2 regions of the Bacillus sp. JJ1562 genome follow, and region 2 is predicted to be linked to the other one. Evidence: riboswitches for the same ligand, from Rfam matches in the RefSeq annotation. Region 2 holds a riboswitch; the other holds the start of a gene.
The links. A riboswitch is a leader RNA that binds a small molecule or an ion and turns the genes downstream of it on or off. The one in region 2 is predicted to bind cyclic di-GMP.

Region 1: another riboswitch for cyclic di-GMP. It lies ahead of V7097_RS19960 (anti-repressor SinI family protein); the one in region 2 lies ahead of V7097_RS10740 (peptide chain release factor 3).

The regions. Positions count from the first base shown of each region.
Region 1 covers NZ_JBALOQ010000037.1:5,364-17,797, reverse strand. Annotated here, with positions in the region: gene comGG (competence type IV pilus minor pilin ComGG) at 1-46, shown strand, start outside; gene V7097_RS20040 (YqzE family protein) at 160-351, shown strand; gene V7097_RS20035 (hypothetical protein) at 380-583, opposite strand; gene moaA (GTP 3',8-cyclase MoaA) at 842-1,864, shown strand; gene V7097_RS20025 (DUF2512 family protein) at 1,908-2,264, opposite strand; gene V7097_RS20020 (YqzG/YhdC family protein) at 2,326-2,670, opposite strand; gene V7097_RS20015 (hypothetical protein) at 2,895-3,506, shown strand; gene V7097_RS20010 (hypothetical protein) at 3,548-4,099, opposite strand; gene V7097_RS20005 (helix-turn-helix domain-containing protein) at 4,225-4,608, opposite strand; gene V7097_RS20000 (CalY family protein) at 4,918-5,550, shown strand; gene V7097_RS19995 (TasA family protein) at 5,681-6,268, shown strand; gene tapA (amyloid fiber anchoring/assembly protein TapA) at 6,387-7,241, shown strand; gene sipW (signal peptidase I SipW) at 7,238-7,819, shown strand; gene V7097_RS19980 (TasA family protein) at 7,876-8,502, shown strand; gene V7097_RS19975 (DUF5658 family protein) at 8,640-8,936, shown strand; gene V7097_RS19970 (hypothetical protein) at 8,953-9,162, shown strand; gene V7097_RS19965 (helix-turn-helix domain-containing protein) at 9,205-9,531, opposite strand; gene V7097_RS19960 (anti-repressor SinI family protein) at 9,703-9,831, opposite strand; cyclic di-GMP riboswitch class I at 9,861-9,950, opposite strand; gene V7097_RS19955 (YqhG family protein) at 10,330-11,124, opposite strand; gene V7097_RS19950 (DEAD/DEAH box helicase) at 11,102-12,434, opposite strand, start outside.
Region 2 covers NZ_JBALOQ010000017.1:30,291-42,724, reverse strand. Annotated here, with positions in the region: gene V7097_RS10745 (DNA-binding protein) at 146-715, shown strand; cyclic di-GMP riboswitch class I at 738-822, shown strand; gene V7097_RS10740 (peptide chain release factor 3) at 1,222-2,805, shown strand; gene V7097_RS10735 (FecCD family ABC transporter permease) at 2,860-3,918, shown strand; gene V7097_RS10730 (ABC transporter ATP-binding protein) at 3,928-4,716, shown strand; gene V7097_RS10725 (ABC transporter substrate-binding protein) at 4,713-5,663, shown strand; gene V7097_RS10720 (DUF2198 family protein) at 5,739-5,966, shown strand; gene V7097_RS10715 (hypothetical protein) at 6,178-6,915, opposite strand; gene uvrB (excinuclease ABC subunit UvrB) at 7,104-9,083, shown strand; gene uvrA (excinuclease ABC subunit UvrA) at 9,091-11,958, shown strand; gene V7097_RS10700 (hypothetical protein) at 12,130-12,434, shown strand, end outside.

The DNA.
Region 1 (12,434 bases), on a different contig from region 2:
CAATTATGAAACAAAAGAGATTAACTCTTGGTTTGATTTACGTTAAAAACAAAATACTAAAACAAATCTGGACGATGTTATCAATGCCAAACTTTCGTGGTTACATTTGCAAAAAGGTGGAAATAATAACACTAAGGCTTGAAAAAGGTAGGTGTTATCATGTCTACGAACGATTATGTGAAATTTGTAACCCAACAGTTTGTAAAGTTTATAGACCAGCCAAAAGAAGTTCGCAAGGCTACGAGGCAGCAGAGAAAAGAAGAACAGGCACCATTAACAAATCGCTGGTTTGGAATTATGCCACTTGCCGTTTCACTCATGTTTAAGAAGAATAAAAAAAGAAAGAGCTGACAGCTTTTACTGTCGGCTCTCTTTTTGCTTAGTACCAAAATCCTCCACCATATGGATAATACGGTGGACCATAAAATGGATATCCGAATCCGCCGCCATAGAAATACGGATTGAAAATTGCGCTACCTACAAGCCCTCCTAATAAGCCGCCTATAAATGGTGCACCCCAAAAAAATCTTCCTTGTCTGCCAAAACCATGACCAAAGCCTATTGGTCTTCTATAAGGTCCCATCCTATTCCCTCCTATTTCATGATATCCCCTTTACGTGCACGGGATTTATCTTTTTTTTCGTGAGTGGGCTAGAATTTGCTCCTCATTCTTGCCTCACTAACATGGATATGTAACCATAGGACAGATGTAGTGGGCGTTTGTCTACATTTTGAAAAATTATTTATAAAATCCCAAATTCCCTGTGCATCGTTTCTATTCACAACCTGAAACTAGTATGATAGAGTAGTAGGTACTTAAAAAGTAGGAGTGACAGGTTAGATGACTACGAAAAAAGAAAAAATTGTCGATCAGTTGAATCGACCACTACGAGATTTGCGCATTTCTGTCACAGATCAATGCAATTTCCGTTGCTCTTATTGTATGCCTAAAGAGATCTTTGGGGATGATTATAAATTCTTAAAGCAAGGAGAACTATTATCCTTTACTGAAATAGAAACATTGACAAAAAGCTTTGTCAAACTAGGCGTGCAAAAGATTCGGTTAACCGGTGGAGAACCTTTAGTAAGAAAAAATGTCCATGAACTTGTTGAGCGTTTAACTCATATAGAAGGTATTGAAGATATTGCCCTCACTACAAATGGGATATTTTTACCAAAATATGCAAAACAATTAAAGGAAGCAGGACTTCAGCGTGTCAATGTAAGCCTTGATGCAATCGACAATGATGTTTTTAAAGGAATGAATGGTCGCTCCGTTGGCTTAAAGCCAGTATTAGCGGGAATTGAAGCCGCACAGGAAGCGGGACTCCATGTGAAAATGAACATGGTCGTTCAAAAAGGAAAAAATGTTTCACAAATTTTACCGATGGCCCGTTTCTTTAAAGAAAAAGGGATTACGCTTCGCTTTATCGAGTTTATGGATGTTGGAACAACAAACGGATGGAATTTCGACCAGGTTGTTTCGAAAAAAGCGATACATGACCTAATCAATAATGAAATGTCATTAGAACCAGTTGATGCCGATTATTTCGGTGAAGTAGCAAAAAGATACCGTTATGTAGGTTCAGACGTGGAAATTGGTTTCATTTCATCTGTTACAGAATCCTTCTGCTCAAGCTGCACAAGAGCAAGAATTTCTGCAGACGGAAAGCTGTATACATGCCTATTTGCAACAGCAGGCCATGATTTAAGGTCATTAGTTCGTTCGGGTGCTTCTGAAATTGATATTGATGAAACTCTTACATCAATTTGGCAGGCAAGGCGTGATCGATACTCAGATGAACGAACAAAGGAAACAGCTAAGAAACGTAAGAAAATTGAAATGTCCTATATTGGTGGCTAAATGAAAAAGAGGTGCTAGGTCCGCACCTCTTTTTTGTGATGAATTATGCAGTTGATTTTTCCGCTCTTCCTGATCGCACCAACCAGCGGTGGATAGGGATTTCAACTAATGTAATAACAAGGGCTGTTAATATCGCACCCCAGAGAGTGACTCTTGCACCATCTAAAAACAATGAAACAAAATAAACGAGAATTGCTGCTGCAATGAAATCTGCAATATCAGTCATTACAGTTGTATTTCTTCTAAGCATCATTACTTCCACTAAGTGACCAACAATGGCTAAAACTATACCAACCACGATTGGTTGATACCATGAAACATAATCTACACTATCAAAAATACCAGAACAAAGTGCTACAACTAAAGGTAATAAAATAATCTTCATAATAAATCCAGTCATAGCATTCACACCTCCTTTACGTGATATTTTTTACATTAAATTAAGATAATATGTAAATGTACTAACGATCTGTTTCGACAACCGTTATATTTTTTACTCTTTCCGTATCCGGTTCAAAGGTGATATTTATAAAAACTCCGAATTCCCGATTATTCTGCTTTAACCAAAGCTTGAAACGTTCAACATACATCCCATTCTTCTTATATCTTCCAACATGTAAATAATCCAAAATTTGGGCGGAGGGGTACCGTTTTTTTGTTTCCTCCATCGCGAGCTTTCCCCATTTTGCATATTCAGGTACCGTTTTTTTAGATTCAGCTGTTGTAATCGAAGAATCATTAAAGAAAAAAATAGTCGGGGATAGCAACAAACTAAAGCAGCATCCGATCAATATTTTCCGTATCACGACAAACACCTCACTTTTCTCTTAGATTTCCCATTCATCCGGTAAATTTATGCAGATTAAATGGAAGGGTATGGTATTAAGGTGTGGATTGTGGAAAAAATTTCAAATTTTATTTATTTAATGATCAATCGTTTCATCTCGGAACGCTGTTTATGTGCTGTATGAATTGCCCTTATGGCGCACATATTATCATTATGTGAAATGTTGTATGTAGGAGGAACATCATGCGTAAACGACTGTTTTTTTGGATGATAATATTATTAAGTGTATCCTTGCTTGTTAGCTGTAAGGGTGATGACAAAGCAAAAGATAAAGATAAAAAAGATGATGCAAAAGCAAAAATCCAACAAGTAGAAGATAAATTAATCAATCTCGGATCTTTAGGCTTTACAACAGATGATCTCGTTAAAAACTGGAATGAAGCTCAAGCAACAATAGAGGATGCAGGCTCCTATCAAATCGATCAAATAAACGTAACAAATGGCGAATTTAGAAAAGATGTAAGTGATGGACTCATTTTGGAAGGGCTCGTAAATGAACAAACAAATGAAGTAATTAGACTATCCCTTGTGAAAAAAGACATCGAATCAGATAGCCTAAATACAGCACTAGACAAATATGAGGACACAATTGCTGCATTCTTTCTGCTAGTGGCTGTTACTAACACAGAGGAAGCCGTAAAAGAAGACGACATCGGAAAAATTACTAATAAATTAGGACTTCTTAGTGACAATGAAAAGAAAATTAATGGGACCGCAACATTGAACAATGTTACGTATAAGGCTGAGGAAAATGAGCGAGGATTGGTGTTATCGGCGGTGGAAAATACGGAATGAAAAAACCTTGGAAGGTTTAGTCCTTTCAAGGTTTTTCCACTTTATTCATTTTTGTCTTGTAGCAGGACTGTTTTTAGTTGTTCAACAATTTCATCAAATTCTTTACCTTCAGTTTCGATACCATGTTGTTTTGCTGTATCTATGATTTGATTTCTTCTAGAATCTGGTTTCATCCGTAGTTCCTCGTATTTATTTGAGGGGGCTTCTGTCAATTCTGGTTTCTCACTATACTTTTCTTTCATTTCTGTTATTAGTTCTTCCTCAGATTTTCCTTCAACATCAATTCCTGTTTCTTTAGCCTTTTGCTGAAGGATATTCGATTTAATTTCAGATTGTATTGTTTCTGTATCCTTACCGTTAGTTGAAATACCTAATTCCTTTGTAATATTTCCATAGTGTTTACTATCTCTTGCCCGTTGGTGAAGCTTACTGGTAGGATCTGAATTTGTCGAGTCTTTAGTAATTTTATTATGTTTTTCATTTGTATGTGAATCTTTTACCTTTGTATCTTCACTTGCTAAAACTGGTAATATTTGTGTGAAGCCCAAACATATTACACCTATTAAACCAGTTATCAAAATTAATTTTTTCATTGGTATTCACTTTCTCTCCTTTCACTAATTATGGGTAGGTTGATTTGAACCAGCTAACAATTAGAGATTTACATCTTCACTATTTCCATAGTTGCTTAGTTTTATTACATAGTATCTGGATGCATTTATGGTTCTGTCGCTTTATCAATATTATTCCCTCCTTTGTTTTTTTTGTGGTCATTTTTCCAGTTTCTAAATTTTATAAAGTTTTGAATTTCCCGGAAGTCATCTTTACTTAATCCTTCTTCAATTGCAATCTTTAATAATTTTGTCCACTCCTCATCAAGTATTCCGTTTGTATTAGGATCTGTTTTTTCTTCCCCTAATAAATATTCGATACTTGTATCGAGTGGCTTTGAAATCTTAGATAAGAATTGAAGAGAAGGATTTTTTTGTACATCTCGTTCAATATAACTCAAATAAGACTTCGAAACCCCAGCACGTTTTGCAAGCTCTGTAATGCTGAGTCTTTTCACCTTTCGTAATTCCTTAATCCTGGAACCAATCATCTTCCTTCTCCTTCATAATGTGAATACCCGCGTGTTCATTATAAGGGATATTTCGTTCTTAATAAAATAATAAAATAGTAAGAAAACAGGAGGTATTTCGAGAAAAAGAACGAATTTCGTTCTTTATTAAGAAAAAATGGCTTATTTTGGGATTTTCCAATTATAGGACATATGAATTATACTCACATTGTAAGTTCGTTAGAAAGAACAAAAACGAACTTTACAAAGTACATATCTTGGTTGATCTCCTTATCAATACATAAGGATTCAATATAAAAATTATTAAAGGGAAAAAGAGGAGGAAACAAAATGAGTTTGAAAAAGAAATTAGGTTTAGGCGTAGCATCAGCGGCACTAGGATTATCACTAATCGGGGGAGGAACATTTGCATACTTCAGTGATACAGAAGTATCGAACAATACGTTTGCAGCTGGTACATTGGATCTAGCAGTTAATCCATCTGTTGTTATTGATGTAGATAACTTAAAACCTGGTGACATTATGGTTCGTGAATTCGCATTAGAGAACAATGGAACACTTGATATTTCATCAATTGATTTAGCTACTGCTTACAATGTTGTAGATGCTAATGGTAATAATGTGGATGATTTCGGTAAACACATTAAGGTTCTATTCCTTGAGAATGCTGATAAAACTGGTGATGGTTGGGTAATCGGTGACTATAATGATGTAATTTCTGAAACTACATTGTTTGATCTTCAAAATATGACTCCAGATGCTGTTGAGAACGTTCAACACTGGATTACTTGGTTATTTGGTCTTAATGGTGAGGATAGCGGTTTAGAAGCAGGTTCTAGCGACCAAATGTATGTTGCATTTGAATTTGTAGACAATGGTGCAGATCAAAACGAATTCCAAGGTGACGCTTTAGAGCTTGAGTGGACATTTACTGCTCACCAAACTGAAGGGGAACTAAGATAATTTATCATAATTGAAATAAAGGAAGGAGATTCAATCTCCTTCCTTGCATACATACTAGACAAGTCAAACTGTATTGTTATGTAAAAGTTGTTCTATATAAAAAACATTAAGATTTGAAGGGGGATTGAAAATGAGTATTAAGAAAAAAATAGGTTTATCTACTGCAGCAGCTGTTCTAGGATTAAGTTTAATTGGCGGGGGTACGTTCGCATATTTTAGTGATACAGAAGTAACGAACAATACATTTGCTGCTGGAACGTTAGATATTGGGTTAAAAGGTGTAGATGATAAAGTAGAAGTTGATTTAAGTATTGATAATATGAAGCCAGGTGATTGGAAAGTACATCAAATCCGCATATATAACGAAGGAAGTTTGGATGTTAACGATGTAAAACTTAATGTAGATTATGAAATATCTGATGTAGATGGGAATAATAATGGCGAAGATTATGCTGATCATATTTTAGTACACATTATGAAGCAAGGATCAAGGGAAGTTGTGGCGGATTGGGTACCACTTTCACAAATTGAAGATTTAGTTGTGGCCAATAATTTAAAACCAAAGAGTGGAAAAGCGAACCAAACAGACAATAGACAAACTCTCCGAGTTGACTTTAAATTCAATGATAATGGCCAAGATCAAAATATCTTTCAAGGTGATTCAATAGATTTTAAATTTAGCTTTGAAGCAAGCCAAAAAGAGGGAGAATTAAGATAGATAATGAAGGGAAGGAGATCTTCTCCTTCCTCTTTATAGATATTTATGAACACATATGGGTAACTTTGTTTTCATAAATATCTATAAATACTGTAATGAAGAAGGGCGGAACAAAAATATGAATGAGAAAAGTAGATTGCTAAAAGGATTAATACAAAGAAAAAAACGATTTTTTGCCATTTTAAAAATAGTCCTAGTATTTTATTTAATGATTTTCTCAATCAAATATGTGACATCAACTACATCTGCCTACTTCTACTCTAAAGGTGAAGCAACAGTATCACTAACGGCTGGAACATGGGCGGATAATAGCAGATTAGAATTTACCGATAGAGGTAATTTAAATATACAAGGCTGTCCAGCAACAATGGTAGTTAATATAAAGAATATGAGTAATAGTGATATGAATTCACCAAGTAAATTTGAAATTTACTATGTTGATAAGGATAAGGATGGCGGAAAGGATAAGGGAGGAAACCCGAAAATTCACGGAACAAAAACAGATATTCCTGAAGGACAGAATGTAATACCTGCTTTGAAAAGTGGAGAACAAACAAAGCTTAGCTTTGAAACCAATCAAGATACTGGGGAAGGTTTTTACAACTTTTATGCATATCAAACAAATAAATCTATTGATAATGACTGGAGTGTAAAAGTAAAAGTTAAATGTAAGAGTAATAATGGCAAAACAATAAATGAGCAAAATGATGCGCCTAAAGAAGAACTGCCTAAGGAATCAGTAGAAAATGAAAAAACAGACACGCCAGAAACAAAACCTTCAGAAGAAACAGGATCAGATGGAAATACAAATCAGACACCAGAAAATAACGAACAAACATCTACGGATGAAAATTCAGAAAATCCATTACCGAACCAAGGAAATAATAATAACAAAAGTAAAGATGCAGTAAATAACTCAGTTCCAAATGAAATTACAAATGTCGAAGGAAATAAGGAGAATGATGGACAATGAAAAAGAAAATTTTCAAATGGTTAAATCATTTAGTTACTGGTTTATTAGTAGTTTTATTAATATGCGTTGCATCACTAGTTGTAACATCTAAACTCTCCGGAGGAGAACCTTCTGTATTTGGATATCAACTAAAAACAGTTTTATCAGGTTCGATGGAGCCAGGTATAAAAACAGGTTCAATTATTGCAGTTAAAACAGGTGGAGATATGACTCGTTTTAAAGAAAATGATGTTATTACATTTATGGAGGAAGACGAAAAACTAATTACCCACAGAATTGTTGAAGTTATCAATAATGGGAAGCAAGTGATGTATCGGACAAAAGGGGATAATAATAATACAGAAGATATAAATCCAGTATTAGCTCAAAATGTAGTAGCTGAATATCGTGGTTTTACTATACCTTATCTTGGATACTTTGCGGATTTTGTTGATTCCAAAAAAGGAATTATTTTATTAATGATCGTGCCAGGAATTCTAATTTTCCTATTCTCTATTTTCACGATTTGGAGAACAATTTCGAAAATTGATTTAAATAACAAGACAAATGACCCAATTGAAGAGACTAAAACAAATTAATTAAGGATCAATATTTTTTAATATTGATCCCCTTCTAGGAAAGGAAGGGAGCATAAATGAAGAAGAGAAAGAGTTTTCTTAGAAAAATATTTTTTATTTCAATATGTACGTTTCTATTTTTTTCTCAAATAAACCAAGTCTCAGCGTCCCCATCGAAAAATAGTAAGGTAATAGACATCATGACAACCCCTGAAAAAATATTATTTGATATTGATAATTTTAAGCCTGGTGACTGGGCAACAAGAACCTTAACAATAAAGAACAGTGGTTCGGAGGATTTTAAATATTTAACTTCAGCAGATCGAAAGTCAGGTTCAAAAGAATTGTATGAATCGTTAATTCTTACTATTTCCGATAGTGGTGGAGAGGTTTTTAAAGGTAAGCTTGGAGATTTTAAAAAAATAGATCCTAGAACAATTGAAAGTGGAAAACAGGAAGAATTAAATTTTACAGTAGAATTCCCCCCCAATTTAGGTAATGAATATCAAGGTTTAACAACTGAAGTGGAAATGAAGTTCTATGCAGAGGGTACATTAGGAGGAGTTCTCCCTGTTGATGGACCAAAACTGCCTGAAACGGGAACAAATACGTTTAACATTCTGATTGCAGGCATTGCTTTAGTTGTAGGTGGTAGTATTTTATTTTTCATCCTAAGAAGAAAACGATTAAGAACGGTTCACTAATCAATATTTATTTTTAAGGAGCGATTATTACTTCGTTGTTCTTTATTAAGAATTGATTTGATTGGAAATAGGATATATCCATGTACCGGTATAAACTTGGCTTTAAGTTCACAATTCAAAATCAAGAGAGGTTCCCAATGAAAATCATCATCATCCTCCTAGCAATCTTAAATCTACTAGACGCGTTTATCACACATTTTGGGATCCTTGGTGGTCATATTTCTGAAGCAAATCCATTAATGTTTACATTATACGACATACATCCATTTTTATTTCTTTGTATAAAAGCAATGCTTTCTTTCTTTTTAATTTCACTAATATATATCATTCGTTTTCCAGTGAACAAACTAATTCGATCACTTTCCTGTATAGCCACTGCAATGTACGCATATGTCTTTTTCCTCCATGGCTATTGGATTACGCAAATATTTTAAAAATGGAGGAAACCCAATGTATACCAAAACATGCCCACAATGTAACCAGCCATCCTTCAGCAGCAGCAAGCTCGGCAAATGGAATTGCCCGATCTGTCAAACTGAACTTTCAAGTCTTCTTGCACGTGATGCCGGTGAGCTTTTTCCTGAAGTATTAACTAAGAAATACCCAACTACCCATCAATCCCATTCCGACTATATTTCCAATTTCGAAACATACATATAAAATAAAAAATGCTTCAGGCAACCGATGTTACCGAAGCATTTTTTATTTATTGTCCATTTTCCATTTGTTAAATTCTAAGAATGATCGAAATTCCTCTTTGGAAACTCCTGATTTCATTGCCTCTCGTACAAGCCTTGTCCATTCTGAATCAAGTTCTACACTCTCAGGTTCTGATTGTTCATGGAGTAATTCATTGACGGTTACGCCTAATACTGTAGATATTTTTTCAAGAAACTGGATAGAAGGATTTGATTGGAGATTCCGTTCGATAGAGCTCAAGTATGATTTGGCAACTCCTGCGCGATCCGCTAGTTCAGATAATGATAATTGTTTTTGTAGGCGATATGTTTTAATACGTTGACCAATCATGACTTTTCACCTTCCTTCCTCTACCCATTATAACATATAACGAAGAATATGTTTTATAATAAGAACACAAAAAATGAAAATAAAAAGAACCCGGAACTTATCGAGTTCTTTAGCATCCATATGTTTCCAACCCGTTGTGTAAAAGGTTGCTGTATGTATTAAGAAGGTCTGTTATGCTGTTTTACTTTGGAGGAAAGCATGAATATCCTGGACGCTCATTCCCATCTCCACTGCTTCCAATATAAGGTCGATCCATTCGTGATCTAATTGTCCGTTCTTGTTTTGTACTTCATTTAACATTTGATTTCCTCCCAAAATACATTTGTATTCCAGGCAGTCCAGCCATCATAATTGAAATCTCCAATCTTAGACCTGTGACTTTGCGTCCCTATTTTTCAATAGGTTTGCCTTTGTCTGTTCGAACCTCAGCTGACTGACCTAAAACGATAGTCCATACATGGATAGAACCTTTGTATTACATTTAGAAGTATAAAACATGGGAATCAATCTTTCTGTAAAAATCTGTCGATGTCAAAATATTTACAAAAAATAAACAAATGATTGTCTAACACATCGAAATATGACCTCCTGTTACCATTTATGTAGAATGAACTCGAATGATAGGAGGAAGGACCTATGAATTGTTAATAAGATAGAAAAAGGGGTTGATATATAATGCCATTCAGATACGATTTTTTGTAAAATTTCCAAAAAAATGTAAGGTATTTGTCGAACGATTTATTGGGAAAATCCCCTAAATAAATGTAACCTACCCCCAAAAATGAGGATAGGCCTATTTTAGAATGCGTTTTGACAAAGATAAAATAATCCGCCATTGATAATTTCGACAAGAACTTTCGGTTCGTATTGTTCCTTGAGGGCTTCTTTTTCAATTTTATAGCTTTCTGGTTTTTCGTCGATCCCCTCATAAAAGGCATCTAACAGAGTTAAGTCTTCATCCCAGCGTTGTCTCGCTTCATCTGCCCAAGCATGCTCCTGTGTTTCTGCATAGCCTCTCACATATTGCTGAAGTCGATTCACACCACTTTGCGGTTTAACTAATGGTGACATCGTGTATGTTAAATCTGGTATTTTCGGAGTAAGTGAGAGCTTCTCGAGTTTTTCCTGAAATTCCTCAACTATAATTCCATTGATTAGCTGTAACCCGAGTGACATTAGCACATCACGCTTACGGTCACTCTTATACGAAACCTTCACATTTAACCCAAGCCATGGATAAAGTGGTGTATTACCCTGCACACCAGGAGGTTTTTGTTGATACAACCGTATATAGCTTGCCAGCTTTTTCGTTGATTCAAAAATTTGATGTAAACGGGGAGCCCCGAAATGGATAAAGTCACCTTTTACGTTATCAGGTGTTTGATCCCGATCCGTAATTAATGTTAGCTTCATTGGATTCGGTTCTCCACCTGTTTTTTCAACATATGTCCAATAAAAAGGACGGTTCATTAATTGTTTATCTAGATCTATTGTCAATTGCACTGTCATATAACCGGGCTGGCGTTCAAGAATTTCACAATGGTTGGATACAAAATATTTCTCTAGAAAATTAACGATTTCCTGTTGCTGCACGCTGCTCACCACCGTTTTGTTCTTCAAAGCTTATAATAGAAGTTAAATTCTCCATCTTAATTTTCATCTCACCCTCGCTCCTTGAACGGAGCATGATATCCTGAATATGGTCTTCAATGTTTCCGAGATCTAATCTTGTTAAAATATCATCCAACTGCCCAATGACGCGTTCAAACAGATTAATTTTTTCATATAATAGCTTTAAAATATGCTCTTCAACCGTGTTCTTCGTTGCAAAATTATAAATATGGACATCTTTTTCTTGACCAAGACGATGAATACGACCTATGCGTTGCTCAAGCCTCATCGGATTCCAAGGAAGATCATAATTGATAATATGATTACAGAATTGTAGGTTAATCCCTTCGCCACCGGCCTCAGTTGCAATCAACACCTGGAATTTTCCTTTAAATAATTCTCTCATCCAATCCTTTTTCCCACGCTTGAATCCACCTCTAAAAGGAACTGATGAAATGCCATTTTGCTGCAGGAACCATTGCAAATACATTTGTGTCGCACGATATTCGGTAAAAATAATTACTTTATCATCAATTTGCTTGATTAATTCAACTGCTTTTTCAGCCTTTGAGTTTTGGGTGACCTGTTCGACCTTTTTCATGAGCCCCATAACCATATCCTCAGGTGCCGTAGCACTGCCATCCTCATTTTTCTTCTCAAGCATCTTTTTTAATGTAAAATAGACAGCTTCGCGACTACTACAAGCCTCTCTTTGCAAAGTTAGAATCGAGAACATACTGGATGCAAATCCTGAAGAGCTAGACCGATAAGCAGAAATTGCGTCATATAGCTCCTGTTCAGTCTCTGAAAACTCAATCGGAACAGCTTCAACCTTCCGTTTTGTCCATTCAATTCCCGTGTCATCACGGCGATTTCGAATCATCACTTTATTGACCAATTCCTTCAAATGCTCATGATCATCGATAGAGCGGCTCTTTTTCCCGAATGATTCCTCGAAATTCTCCTGATTACCTAAATGTCCGGGCTTAAGTAACGACACTAGATTAAAAATCTCATCAATTCGGTTTTGAATCGGGGTAGCCGTTAATAGTAAACAAAACTTCTTTTTTAGGTTTTGAACAAATTCATAGTTTTTTGTTTTATTGTTTTTTAGCTTATGAGCCTCGTCAATGATGATTAAATCGTAATCCTGCTCATATACGATTTCCCGATGTGGACTTCTTTTTGCTGTATCGATTGAAGAAACAATCACATCATATTGTTCCCACATATAGCTCTTTTTCTGCTGGACCGCGGGAATATAGAACTTTTGATTTAATTCCGAACCCCAT
Region 2 (12,434 bases):
TAAAGAGTATAAAAAGCACTTGACAATTCAAGGGAAAATAAAAATACCGGTGTTTTTTTAGTTCAATAGTATGATATGATAAGAGTATGTCATCAAAAGGCCTTTCATTCTTAGTACTATTAAGAATGAAAAGGGGATTTTTGATTTGAAGAAAAGAACATGGACGTATGAGGAAATAGAGTTTTTGAAAGATAATGTAGGTCGTATGAAGATCTCTACGATTGCAGGTCACCTCGATAGAACAGAAACGGCGGTTGAGTTAAAAATTAAGAGATTAGGGCTTTCAAACACGAAATCTTTCACTGGCCAGTTAACGATGCATGAATTGGCAACTCTATTAAAAATTGATCCAAAGTCTGTAAAGCTATGGATTGACAACCATGGACTAAAGTACACAAAAAAAGCAACACGAAACACACGAAAGTTTTACTTTATTAAACCCGAAGATTTTTGGGGTTGGGCAAAAAACAACAAAGACCGAATTGATTTCTCGAAGATTGAAAAAAATGCAATCGTTCCTGAACCTAGCTGGGTTGAAGGGGAACGTTCAAAGCAAAAGAGGGTCAATTACCGCTCATGGACAACTGTTGAAATTCATTCCATGATCGAGCTTGTGGCAACGGGTACACCATTTTCTGATATTGGAAAAAGGCTAAACCGTAGTCCAATTAGCATTCAACGTAAATATCAGCGCATGAGTAAAGCTATTAGATAGACAGCATAGATAGACGACCAAACTATACAAAAGGCAAAATTGTTGAAAAACGATGACGCAAAGCCACGGGCCTAAGGAGAATTCTCTATGGCGGCCGGGTTGCTATAGAATGGAAGGGTACCTTTATATGATGACGAAAAAACGGGAGAGTCTAGTAGAAAAACTAGCTTCTCCCGTTTTCTTTTTCAAGATTAATTATCTAGTGATTTTCTATCTATTTCTCTAATGCCGTTCATAATTTGTACTGTAAAACCGACACAAATGAGAATAATACTAATAAGAATAAAATATGCTGCAAACATGAACCTTCACCTCATTAGAGTATTTTTCTATTTCTACCTTCAGTATAGTGGGAACTTATATTGCAGGATGTGATTTGTATCACATAAATGCTTTTTTTTTGATGGTTTTCCTCGGCAAAATTGGAATCAATTCACGTTGTAGTTCTTTTTTAATTGTGATATATTTTTTTAGATACAATTCGTGATAACGGAAGGGAAATTTGCATGAGTTATATAGATGAAGTACAAAAACGAAGAACCTTTGCCATCATCTCACACCCGGACGCCGGGAAAACCACGATGACAGAAAAACTATTGTTTTTTGGAAATGTAATTCGAGAAACGGGTACGGTAAAAGGAAAAAAATCAGGGAAATTCGCCGCATCGGACTGGATGGAAATCGAAAAGCAACGTGGAATCTCCGTAACATCAAGTGTTATGAGTTTTCCATATGAAAACTTCTATGTCAATATTCTGGATACACCAGGGCACGAGGACTTTAGTGAGGACACCTATCGTACGCTAACTGCCGTGGATAGTGTTGTGATGATCATCGATTCCACAAAGGGTGTTGAGCCACAAACGATTAAGCTTTTCAAAGTTTGTCGCATGAGAGGAATTCCGATTTTTACATTCATTAATAAGCTTGACCGTGAAGGTAAGGATCCACTTGAACTTTTAGCTGAAATTGAAGAGGTTCTAGGCATTGAATCCTATCCAATGAACTGGCCAGTGGGTATGGGAAAACGATTTTTAGGGATTGTCGATCGTTTTAACAATCGGTTTGTTCATTTTACTGGTAATGAAGATGAAAAACTCATTCCATTACAGGAGCTTGAGGACGGCAAGCATCCAGCTATTACTGAAAGTCCGGTTTATGACAGTTCACAAGACGAGTTGCTTTTACTAGACGAAGCTGGAAACAATTTTGATGTGGAGCGTGTCGCCAAGGGTGAACTTACTCCTGTATTTTTTGGAAGTGCGCTCGCAAACTTTGGGGTGGAAACATTTTTTAATACGTTTTTACGATTTGCTTCAGAACCGAAGCCACGTAAAACAAATCTTGGTTTAGTCCCACCAGAGGACGAAACGTTCTCAGGGTATATTTTTAAAATCCAAGCCAACATGAATACGAAGCATCGTGACCGGATTGCATTCCTACGTGTCTGCTCTGGAAAGTTTGAACGCGGAATGAGCGTTAACATCACTCGTACAGGTAAATCGATCAAATTGAATCAGACTCAACAGTTTATGGCGGCAAGCCGTGAGACAGTTGATGAGGCATATCCTGGTGATATAATCGGAATCTATGACCCGAACGTGTACCAAATCGGCGATACATTAACGGCTGGTAAAGAAGATATGCATTATCAAGAGTTACCTGTGTTCCCGCCGGAAATGTATCGTAAGGTTCGCGTAAAGAACGTGATGAAGGCGAAGCAATTTAGAAAAGGAATTGAGCAGCTCGTTCAAGAAGGGGCGATTCAATTATTCAGACAAGAGTCAAATGAAGATTTCATTTTGGGTGCAGTTGGTCAACTTCAATATGATGTGTTTGAATATCGTTTAGAGGCAGAATACAATGTTTCAGTTGAATTCACCTCGATTGGAACACGCATCCCAAGATGGATTGCTAATAAGAATGTGGACACACGTCTATTCGATTCAAGAAGTTTACTTGTTCGCGACCGTAACGAGCGCTATGTTGTTTTGTTTGAAAATGATTTTACGTATCGCTATTTCCAGGATAAAAACAAAGACGTCGAACTAATTGACTTATTTGAAAGCAATGACTATAAAGGTGTTTAAAACAAGACGCTCAGAAACTATTCTGGGCGTTTACGATTATTGAAAGGATTAACTATGAACAGAAATTCGTTTCGAAAAATCTTCAATCAAGATGAACCGAATATGAAGGTTATTACAGTGCTGCTACTTGTTTTTAGCATTGTTTCTATTCTCTTGGCGATTGGAATTGGACCTGTTTCTGTTGATCCACGAACAGTTATCAAGATTCTTCTCGCAAAACTTCCATTTCTTACTATTGAAAATAACTGGACACAGGTTGAGTATAATATCGTCTGGGGCTTGCGTCTGCCTAGGGTATTATTAGGGATGATCGTTGGTGCTTCGTTGGCGATTACAGGGGTTGTTATGCAGGCATTGGTTCGTAACCATCTGGCTGATCCTTTCATTCTTGGGGTCTCATCAGGCGCGTCCGCAACGGCGACTTTAGGTATGCTGTTTGGCGCATTTTCAATTTTCGGTACTTATTCACTGTCGATCAGCGCATTCATCGGAGCTGCTGTGACGATCATATTAGTTTACATCCTCTCAAGAGTGAACGGTAGAATAAATGTCACTCATCTTTTACTATCAGGTGTCGCAATCGCCCTCATGATGGATGCTTTGACAAGATTTATTACGCTGAGTGCACCAAATGCATTAGGATTACATAATGCTACCTTTTGGATGTCAGGTAGTTTAGCGGGTGCGAAGTGGGGCTATTTAACCCTTCCATTTATTGTGGCCGTTTTTTGTATGGTCATTTTAATGAGTCAATATCGTGCCCTTAATGCCTTGCTTTTTGGAGATGAAACAGCGGGAACATTGGGCTTTAATGTGTCAAGATTGCATAGAATGCTAATCCTCGTTGCTTCCCTTTTAGCAGGTGTCACAATAGCTGTTAGTGGCTCGATCGGTTTCATTGGGTTGATGGTTCCGCATATCACAAGACTACTCGTTGGATCGGACCATAAGCGTGTTCTTCCTATAAGTGCGCTGCTAGGTGGAATTTTAGTGATTTGGACAGATGTTGCAGCACGAAAAGTAATCGCCCCTGAGGAATTACCAATCGGGATTTTAACAGCATTAGTCGGAGGACCATTTTTTATTTGGTTGTTAAAAACAAAGAAGCAATGAGGTGAAAAATTGAAACTACAGGTAGAGAATATAAACTTTTCACTGAATGAAAAACTGATTATTGAAGATATGAATCTACATGTCTCTGAAGGTGAGTTTGTAGGAATCATTGGGCCTAATGGAAGTGGAAAATCAACCTTAATAAAAAATATTTATCGTGCTCTCAAACCCGATTCGGGTGTTGCTTTTTTAGAAGGAGAAAATATTTTTAAATTGAACCCAAAAAAGGCAGCGAAAAAAATTGGGGTAGTCGGACAGGAAAATGTAGTTCCGTTTGACTTTAAGGTAGAAGAGATCGTTGCTATGGGGAGAAGCCCATACAAAGGTTTTTTTGACGGGGATAGTACAAAAGACAAAGAGATTGTTGCTGATGCCATCAAGCAAATTGGGATGACAGAAATGGAAAAACGAAATTATAGCAATCTCTCAGGTGGGGAAAAGCAACGTGTTCTGCTAGGAAGAGTACTAGCACAGCAAACTGATTTGTTGCTTTTAGATGAGCCAACAAACCACCTTGATATCCAGCATCAGCTGCAAATTTTTGATTTAATTAAAGGGTTGGGGGTTACCGTTTTATCAGCCATTCATGATTTAAATCTAGCTGCTCTTTACTGTGACCGATTATATGTTGTCAAGGATGGAAGAATGTTGATGGCAGGAACTCCTAGAGATGTGTTAACTCCTGAATCGATTTACAAGATTTACGGGGTAAGATCAGATGTGACAATTCATCCGGTTACTAAAAAGGTAGCGATCACTTATTTACCCATGAGTTTACTAGAAGGAGAAAATAAATGAAAAAACTAGTTTTGCTTGTAACTGGGATTCTTATGTTGGTATTAGCAGGATGTGGGGCTGAGAAAGAGGACACAACTTCAAAACAAACCGAGGATTCTCTTACTATTGATAATTATGGTAGGGAAGTAGAAATTACCGAAAAGCCTGCAAAGGTGTTAACTTTAGGACCGAATGCGACCGAATTGTTTATCGCATTAGGACTCTCTGATTATGTGATCGGAAATAGCTTGGACAATCATAGCCGCGGTGCTTTACCAGAATTCGCGGAGGACTATGATAATATCCCTGAGCTCACATACGGTTCTGCTACAAGGGAAGCTGTATTAACAAGTGGAGCCGATTTTATTTACGGTATCGATTGGGAATTTGGAAGTGAAGGTCTGGACCTTGATGAGCTTGAGAGCTATGGAATCAAGGTGTATATGAACAAGGCAACTTCATTGGAAGAAATCTATCAGGAAATCCTCGACCTCGGTAAAATTTTTGAGGTTGAAGATCGGGCGGAAGCATTTGTTGCCGAGCAGAAGAAACGTATTGCTGAAGTGGAGGAAAAGTTGGTCGGTCAGGAACCAGTGGATGTTTTAATATACGACAGTGGTGGAAACGGCGTCTTCACAGCGGGTGGTACGAATTTTGAAACGCTATTGATTGAGCTTGCAGGCGGACGTAATATATTTGACGATATTGCGGACAAACAATGGACCACTGTTAGCTACGAAGAGGTACTCGCTAGGCAGCCTGATGTAATCTTGATTCACGACTATGATGCACCGTCGATTGAGCAAAAAATAAATGACATCAAAAACGACCCTGCCCTTTCACAGCTTGAAAGTGTAAAAAATGAAAACTTTGTCGTCATTACACTAGAGAGCGTATTGCCAGGAAACCGAATGGCGTATGCGGTGGAAACACTTGCAGGAGGGTTCTATCCGGAGTTGTTTAAATAGCAGGGTTAAATGGTGTTTTACTTTAAGAGTTTTGCTATAGTAAAACTATGAAAATGTTGAAAGGACACGAATTTAATGCTATTGAAACTATTACTGGCGCTCATCCTTCCGGGTGTACTCGTCGTTTTCTTTACAAGGGTAACCTATAATTTTTATGTGGGATTATTACTTGCAGTTGCTCTAATCGCTGCGTCCATATATAAAGGATACGCGGATTCCATTTTTATCATCATTGCGGATATCATCTCGCTCGTAGTGGGATTCTTGTATGCGAGAAAGATGGGGGAGAGAGCGGAGAAATAAAAGCTTTCATTGGTTATGTAGGACTCTTGAACTTAGCTGTTGCTCCGGAAAGTCTTCATCGGGGTTATGAAGGACCATTTGCTCTTGGTATTGCTTCGGAAAATCCTTCATCGAGGTGATGAAGGATCATTTGCCTTTGATAACGCTCCGAAGAGTCCTTCATCAGTCTTATGAAGGACTCTTTGCCTGTGGTGTCGCAGCGAAAAGTCCTTCAATTCTCCTCCAATTTCTCAAACTCGGAAACAATCACTGATTTAATCACATCGTTCCCAATTGCCCCATTATGAAAGGTGTTTGAATCCATCCAGTAAAGCTGCCGAAAGCTAACCCCGTTATTTAGCTCAATTTCTAAAAAAGCACGTTTACCTTCGGAATTTCCAGTAAAATGTAAAATATAAGGGTCATCAAGTTCAAGCTGATACCAAGCTTTAATAAATTGTTCCTTTGATGCTTCTGAAAAAGTATGCAGACGACTTCCATCCTCAGTGCTTTCGATATGAATATTCTTTACCAATCCATCGAGTGGGTAAAGCTCCCCGGCTGTTTTTGCTTTCTTATTTTCGTCAACAACATACACATCATCACTCGCAGTTACAATGAAGGAGGCAGGGTATCCTTTTACCTCATAAATTGAAGTTCCTTTAGGCAGATAAGCAGCATCTCCGTTACCCATTACGTGATTACTGCATGCATGCTCATCCATCATGAAAGTAACCTTTCCAAGCTCTTCTCCTTTTTCAATTGAAATCAAGCTTTGTTCATCTGTAGAATCAGGAAAATGATGCTGATACTTTATATCATTAATCATCAGCACTTCAACCCATTCAATAATTTCGCCATTTGGGCAACCTTTAGTTTGACTGGATCCAAATGTGCCAGACTTGTTGTTGCACGAAACTAAAAATCCCAATACGAAAACGAGAATAAGGATTCCACACCTTTTTTTCATATAATACCTCTCAGTTAAAAGTATTTTTCCAAATTATAACATGCTTAAAACCAAAAATACTTAAATAAAAAAACGAATATCAGTTCGTATTTTTGTTTGTTTTATGACAGTTTGTGGTACAATGTTTCTATCGAGAAAAAGTCAGTGAAAATCTACATAAAACGAAATGATGGATTGGAGGATTGCATGTGAAGGATCAATTTGAATTAGTTTCGAAATATTCCCCACAGGGTGACCAACCGGGAGCAATAAAAGAACTTGTGGATGGAATCAAAGCGGGGAAAAAATATCAGACCTTGCTAGGAGCGACTGGTACAGGGAAAACTTTTACGATCTCAAATGTGATTAAAGAAGTGAATCGACCAACCTTGATTATTGCGCATAATAAAACATTGGCTGGACAGCTTTACAGTGAGTTTAAAGAATTCTTTCCAAATAACGCTGTTGAATATTTTGTCAGTTACTATGATTACTTCCAGCCGGAAGCGTATGTACCCTCCTCTGATACATATATCGAAAAAGACTCAAGCGTCAATGATGAAATTGACAAATTACGTCACTCTGCTACATCTTCGCTTTTTGAACGACGTGATGTCATCATCATTGCCAGTGTATCGTGCATTTATGGCTTGGGTTCTCCAGAGGAATATAGGGAACTCGTTGTTTCCCTCCGAACTGGAATGGAAATCGAGCGTAATGAGCTTTTACATAAACTAGTGGATGTTCAATATGAACGAAATGACATCAACTTTCATCGCGGAACCTTCCGTGTCAGAGGGGACGTAGTTGAAATTTTCCCAGCCTCACGTGATGAGCACTGTATTCGCGTCGAGTTTTTTGGTGATGAAATTGACCGAATTCGCGAAGTTGATGCTTTAACGGGTGAGATTCTTGGCGAACGTGAACATGTCGCAATTTTCCCGGCATCCCACTTCGTAACCCGTGATGAAAAAATGCAAATTGCGATTAAAAATATTGAGGCGGAGCTTGAGGAACGGTTAGCAGAGTTCCGTGAAGATGGCCAATTGCTTCAAGCACAAAGACTTGAACAACGGACAAATTATGACCTTGAAATGATGCGTGAAATGGGCTTTTGTTCAGGAATTGAAAACTACTCACGTCATCTAACATTACGACCATCAGGTTCAACACCATATACATTAATGGATTATTTTCCTGAGGATTTACTGATTGTCATCGATGAGTCCCACGTAACCTTACCGCAAATTCGAGGGATGTTTAATGGTGACCAAGCGAGAAAAAAAGTACTGGTCGATCATGGTTTCAGACTTCCTTCCGCAATGGATAACCGTCCATTGCGTTTTGAAGAATTCGAAAAGCATATTAATCAAATCATAAATGTTTCAGCGACTCCTGGACCATACGAAATTGAACATACCGATGAAATGGTTCAACAAATCATTCGTCCAACCGGACTACTTGATCCGATTATTGATGTTCGACCAATTCAAGGTCAAATTGATGATTTATTAGGAGAAATCCAAGACCGCGTGAATAAAAATGAACGTGTTCTGATTACAACCTTAACGAAAAAAATGTCTGAGGATTTAACGGACTATCTGAAGGATATTGGGATTAAGGTGAATTATTTACACTCAGAAATTAAAACTCTTGAACGGATTGAAATTATTCGCGATCTAAGAATGGGTAAATATGATGTCCTTGTTGGAATTAACTTACTCCGTGAAGGATTAGATATTCCAGAGGTTTCACTTGTTGCGATTCTTGATGCAGATAAGGAAGGGTTCCTACGCTCAGAGCGATCACTTATCCAGACGATTGGTCGGGCAGCAAGAAATGCAAATGGTAGAGTCATCATGTATGCGGATAAGATGACAAATTCAATGGAAATCGCGATTAATGAAACGAAACGCCGTCGTGAGATTCAAGAGGAATATAACAATAAGCATGGTATTACCCCACAGACGATCCAAAAAGAAATCCGTGATGTAATCCGTGCCACACAAGCAGCTGAAAGTACTGAAAACTATGAAGCAGCACCTAAGTTAACTGGATTATCGAAGAAGGAACGCGATAAAGTGATAGCTGACATGGAAAAAGAAATGAAAGAAGCAGCAAAAGCACTTAATTTCGAACGGGCAGCTGAATTACGTGATTTAATTTTGGAGTTAAAAGCGGAAGGATGACAGTACCATGGTATTAGATAAAATCGTTGTGAAAGGCGCACGGGCGAATAATTTAAAAAATATAGACATTACGATTCCAAGAGATAAATTGGTTGTGGTTACAGGTCTCTCGGGTTCAGGTAAGTCTTCCCTTGCGTTTGACACTATTTATGCGGAAGGACAACGACGCTATGTCGAGTCCCTCTCTGCATATGCACGTCAATTTTTAGGACAAATGGATAAACCAGATGTCGATTCAATCGAGGGACTTTCCCCTGCGATTTCAATCGACCAAAAAACAACAAGCCGTAACCCAAGATCAACAGTTGGAACGGTTACGGAAATTTATGATTATTTACGTTTATTATATGCGCGCGTAGGTAAACCGATTTGTCCAAATCACGGTATCGAAATTACCTCACAAACCATTGAGCAAATGGTCGACCGAATTTTAGAATATCCTGAACGTACAAAGCTTCAAGTACTTGCTCCTGTTATATCAGGACGCAAGGGAGCTCATGTAAAGGTTTTAGAGGATATTAAGAAACAGGGCTATGTAAGGATTCGCGTAGATGGGGAAATGTTAGAGCTTTCTGATGACATTGAGCTTGAAAAAAATAAAAAGCATTCAATCGAGGTTGTTGTTGACCGTATTGTCGTAAAAGAGGGTGTAACTACAAGACTAGCTGACTCACTTGAAGCAGCACTTCGTCTTGCGGGAGGAAGGGTCATCATTGATGTAATGGGGGAAGAGGAGCTTTTATTTAGTGAACTTCACTCCTGCCCAATCTGTGGCTTTTCGATTGGCGAACTTGAGCCAAGAATGTTCTCCTTCAACAGTCCATTTGGGGCTTGCCCTGATTGTGATGGATTAGGTAGTAAGCTTGAGGTCGATCCTGATCTCGTTATTCCAAATTGGGATTTGTCACTTCGAAAGCATGCGATTGCCCCGTGGGAGCCAACAAGCTCACAATATTATCCGCAGTTGCTTGAAGCGGTTTGCAACCATTTCGGTATCGATATGGATATGCCAGTAAAAGACATCCCGAAGCCTTTAATGGATAAAGTTTTATATGGAAGTGATGGTGAGGAAATCTTTTTCCATTATGAAAACGATTGGGGTCAGGTTCGTGAAAATTATATTCAATTTGAAGGCGTTCTTCGTAATGTAGAGAGACGTTACAAGGAAACAAGCTCTGATTATATTCGGGAGCAAATGGAAAAATACATGGGTGAAAAGCCATGCCCTTCCTGTAAAGGCCATCGTTTGAAAAAGGAAAGCCTTGCAGTTTTGATTTCTGGAAAACATATTTCACATATTACAGATTTTTCAATTAAAGAGTCTTTAGAGTTTTTCTCAGAAATCGAGCTTTCTGAAAAGGATATGCAGATCGCAAACCTTATTTTTAGAGAAATCAAGGAACGACTTGGTTTCCTAGACAATGTGGGACTTGATTATTTGACGCTAAGTCGTGCTGCAGGGACCTTGTCTGGTGGTGAAGCACAGCGGATTCGCCTTGCTACCCAGATTGGTTCACGGTTAACAGGTGTTCTCTATATTTTAGACGAGCCATCGATTGGTCTACACCAACGAGACAATGACCGACTGATAGATACATTAAAAGCCATGAGGGAAATTGGTAACACATTAATTGTGGTAGAGCATGATGAAGATACAATGCTTGCTGCAGATTACTTAATCGACATTGGCCCAGGGGCTGGTACCCATGGAGGAGAAATCATTTCAGCAGGAACTCCAAATGAAGTGATGGAGGATCCAAATTCCTTGACCGGTCAATACCTATCAGGTAAAAGGTTTATTCCACTTCCTGTTGAAAGAAGAGAACCGGATGGCCGTTTTATCGAAGTTGTTGGAGCGAAGGAGAATAACTTAAAGAATGTAACCGTGAAGTTTCCTCTAGGTATGTTCGTTGCCGTTACTGGAGTATCTGGTTCAGGTAAAAGTACATTAGTGAATGAGATTCTTCATAAATCGCTTGCTCAAAAGTTAAACCGTGCAAAAAGCAAGCCAGGTGAACACAAAACCATTAAGGGACTTGAGCATTTAGAAAAGGTTATTGATATCGATCAGTCTCCGATTGGTAGGACACCACGTTCGAATCCAGCGACCTACACAGGGGTGTTTGACGATATTCGCGACTTGTTTGCGAATACAAATGAAGCAAAGGTAAGAGGCTATAAAAAAGGTCGTTTTAGCTTCAATGTGAAGGGTGGCCGCTGTGAAGCTTGCCGTGGAGATGGAATTATTAAAATCGAAATGCACTTCCTTCCAGATGTTTATGTTCCATGTGAGGTTTGTCATGGAAAACGCTATAATCGAGAAACTTTAGAAGTAAAATATAAAGATAAAAACATCTCAGATATATTAGATATGACAGTTGAAGAGGCGGTTTCGTACTTCGAAAACCTCCCTAAAATCAAGCGTAAAATACAAACTCTGTTTGATGTTGGGTTAGGCTATGTCAAATTAGGACAACCAGCTACAACCTTATCCGGTGGAGAAGCGCAACGTGTGAAGCTTGCTTCAGAATTGCATCGCCGATCCAATGGAAAGACGTTTTATATTCTAGATGAACCTACAACTGGACTACATGTGGATGACATCTCAAGATTACTAAAGGTATTGCAACGACTTGTAGAAAGTGGCGATACGGTCCTTGTAATCGAGCATAATATCGATGTGATTAAAACAGCAGATTATATCGTTGACCTTGGACCAGAAGGCGGAGACAAAGGCGGTACCATCGTAGGAACAGGTACACCAGAAGAAATCTCAAAACTTGAAGCCTCCCACACCGGCCACTACCTAAAACCAGTCCTTGAACGCGACCGCCAGCGCATGAAGGAATTGATCAAAGAAAAAGAAACAGTTTAGGAACCAGGGGGACGGTTCTTGTGGTTCGTTGCATGTGAAATCTCGATTTGCTTAACTGCAGATCGGGATTTTTTTAATAAATATTTTGTAAAGAGGGGTTTGTTAATAAACTTCTCATCGGCAAATTATGGTAACCTTAGCATTATATAAATATACTGATAGGTGATATCCATGAAAGAAAGAGCTCAGAAAAAATTATTTAGCCTTTGGTCAGGGGAATTAGCGGCTGCCATTCTATTCCCAATTCTATGGTTGTTTTATATTCCTACATTTAAATGGTCTGATCAGTATTTAACTACTTTTCCGCATATATTTGCTTTCAGCGTATTAGAATTCATCTTATTCCAAGGAAGTTATTATTGGTACTTGAAGTGGAAGCGGGTTAAGGAGGGCAAGCGTTCTTCTTTGACAAACAAACAACTAGAGACTTTTCGAATCTTCAAGTTAATTAATCTTGTATTACTTGTAATTGGTTT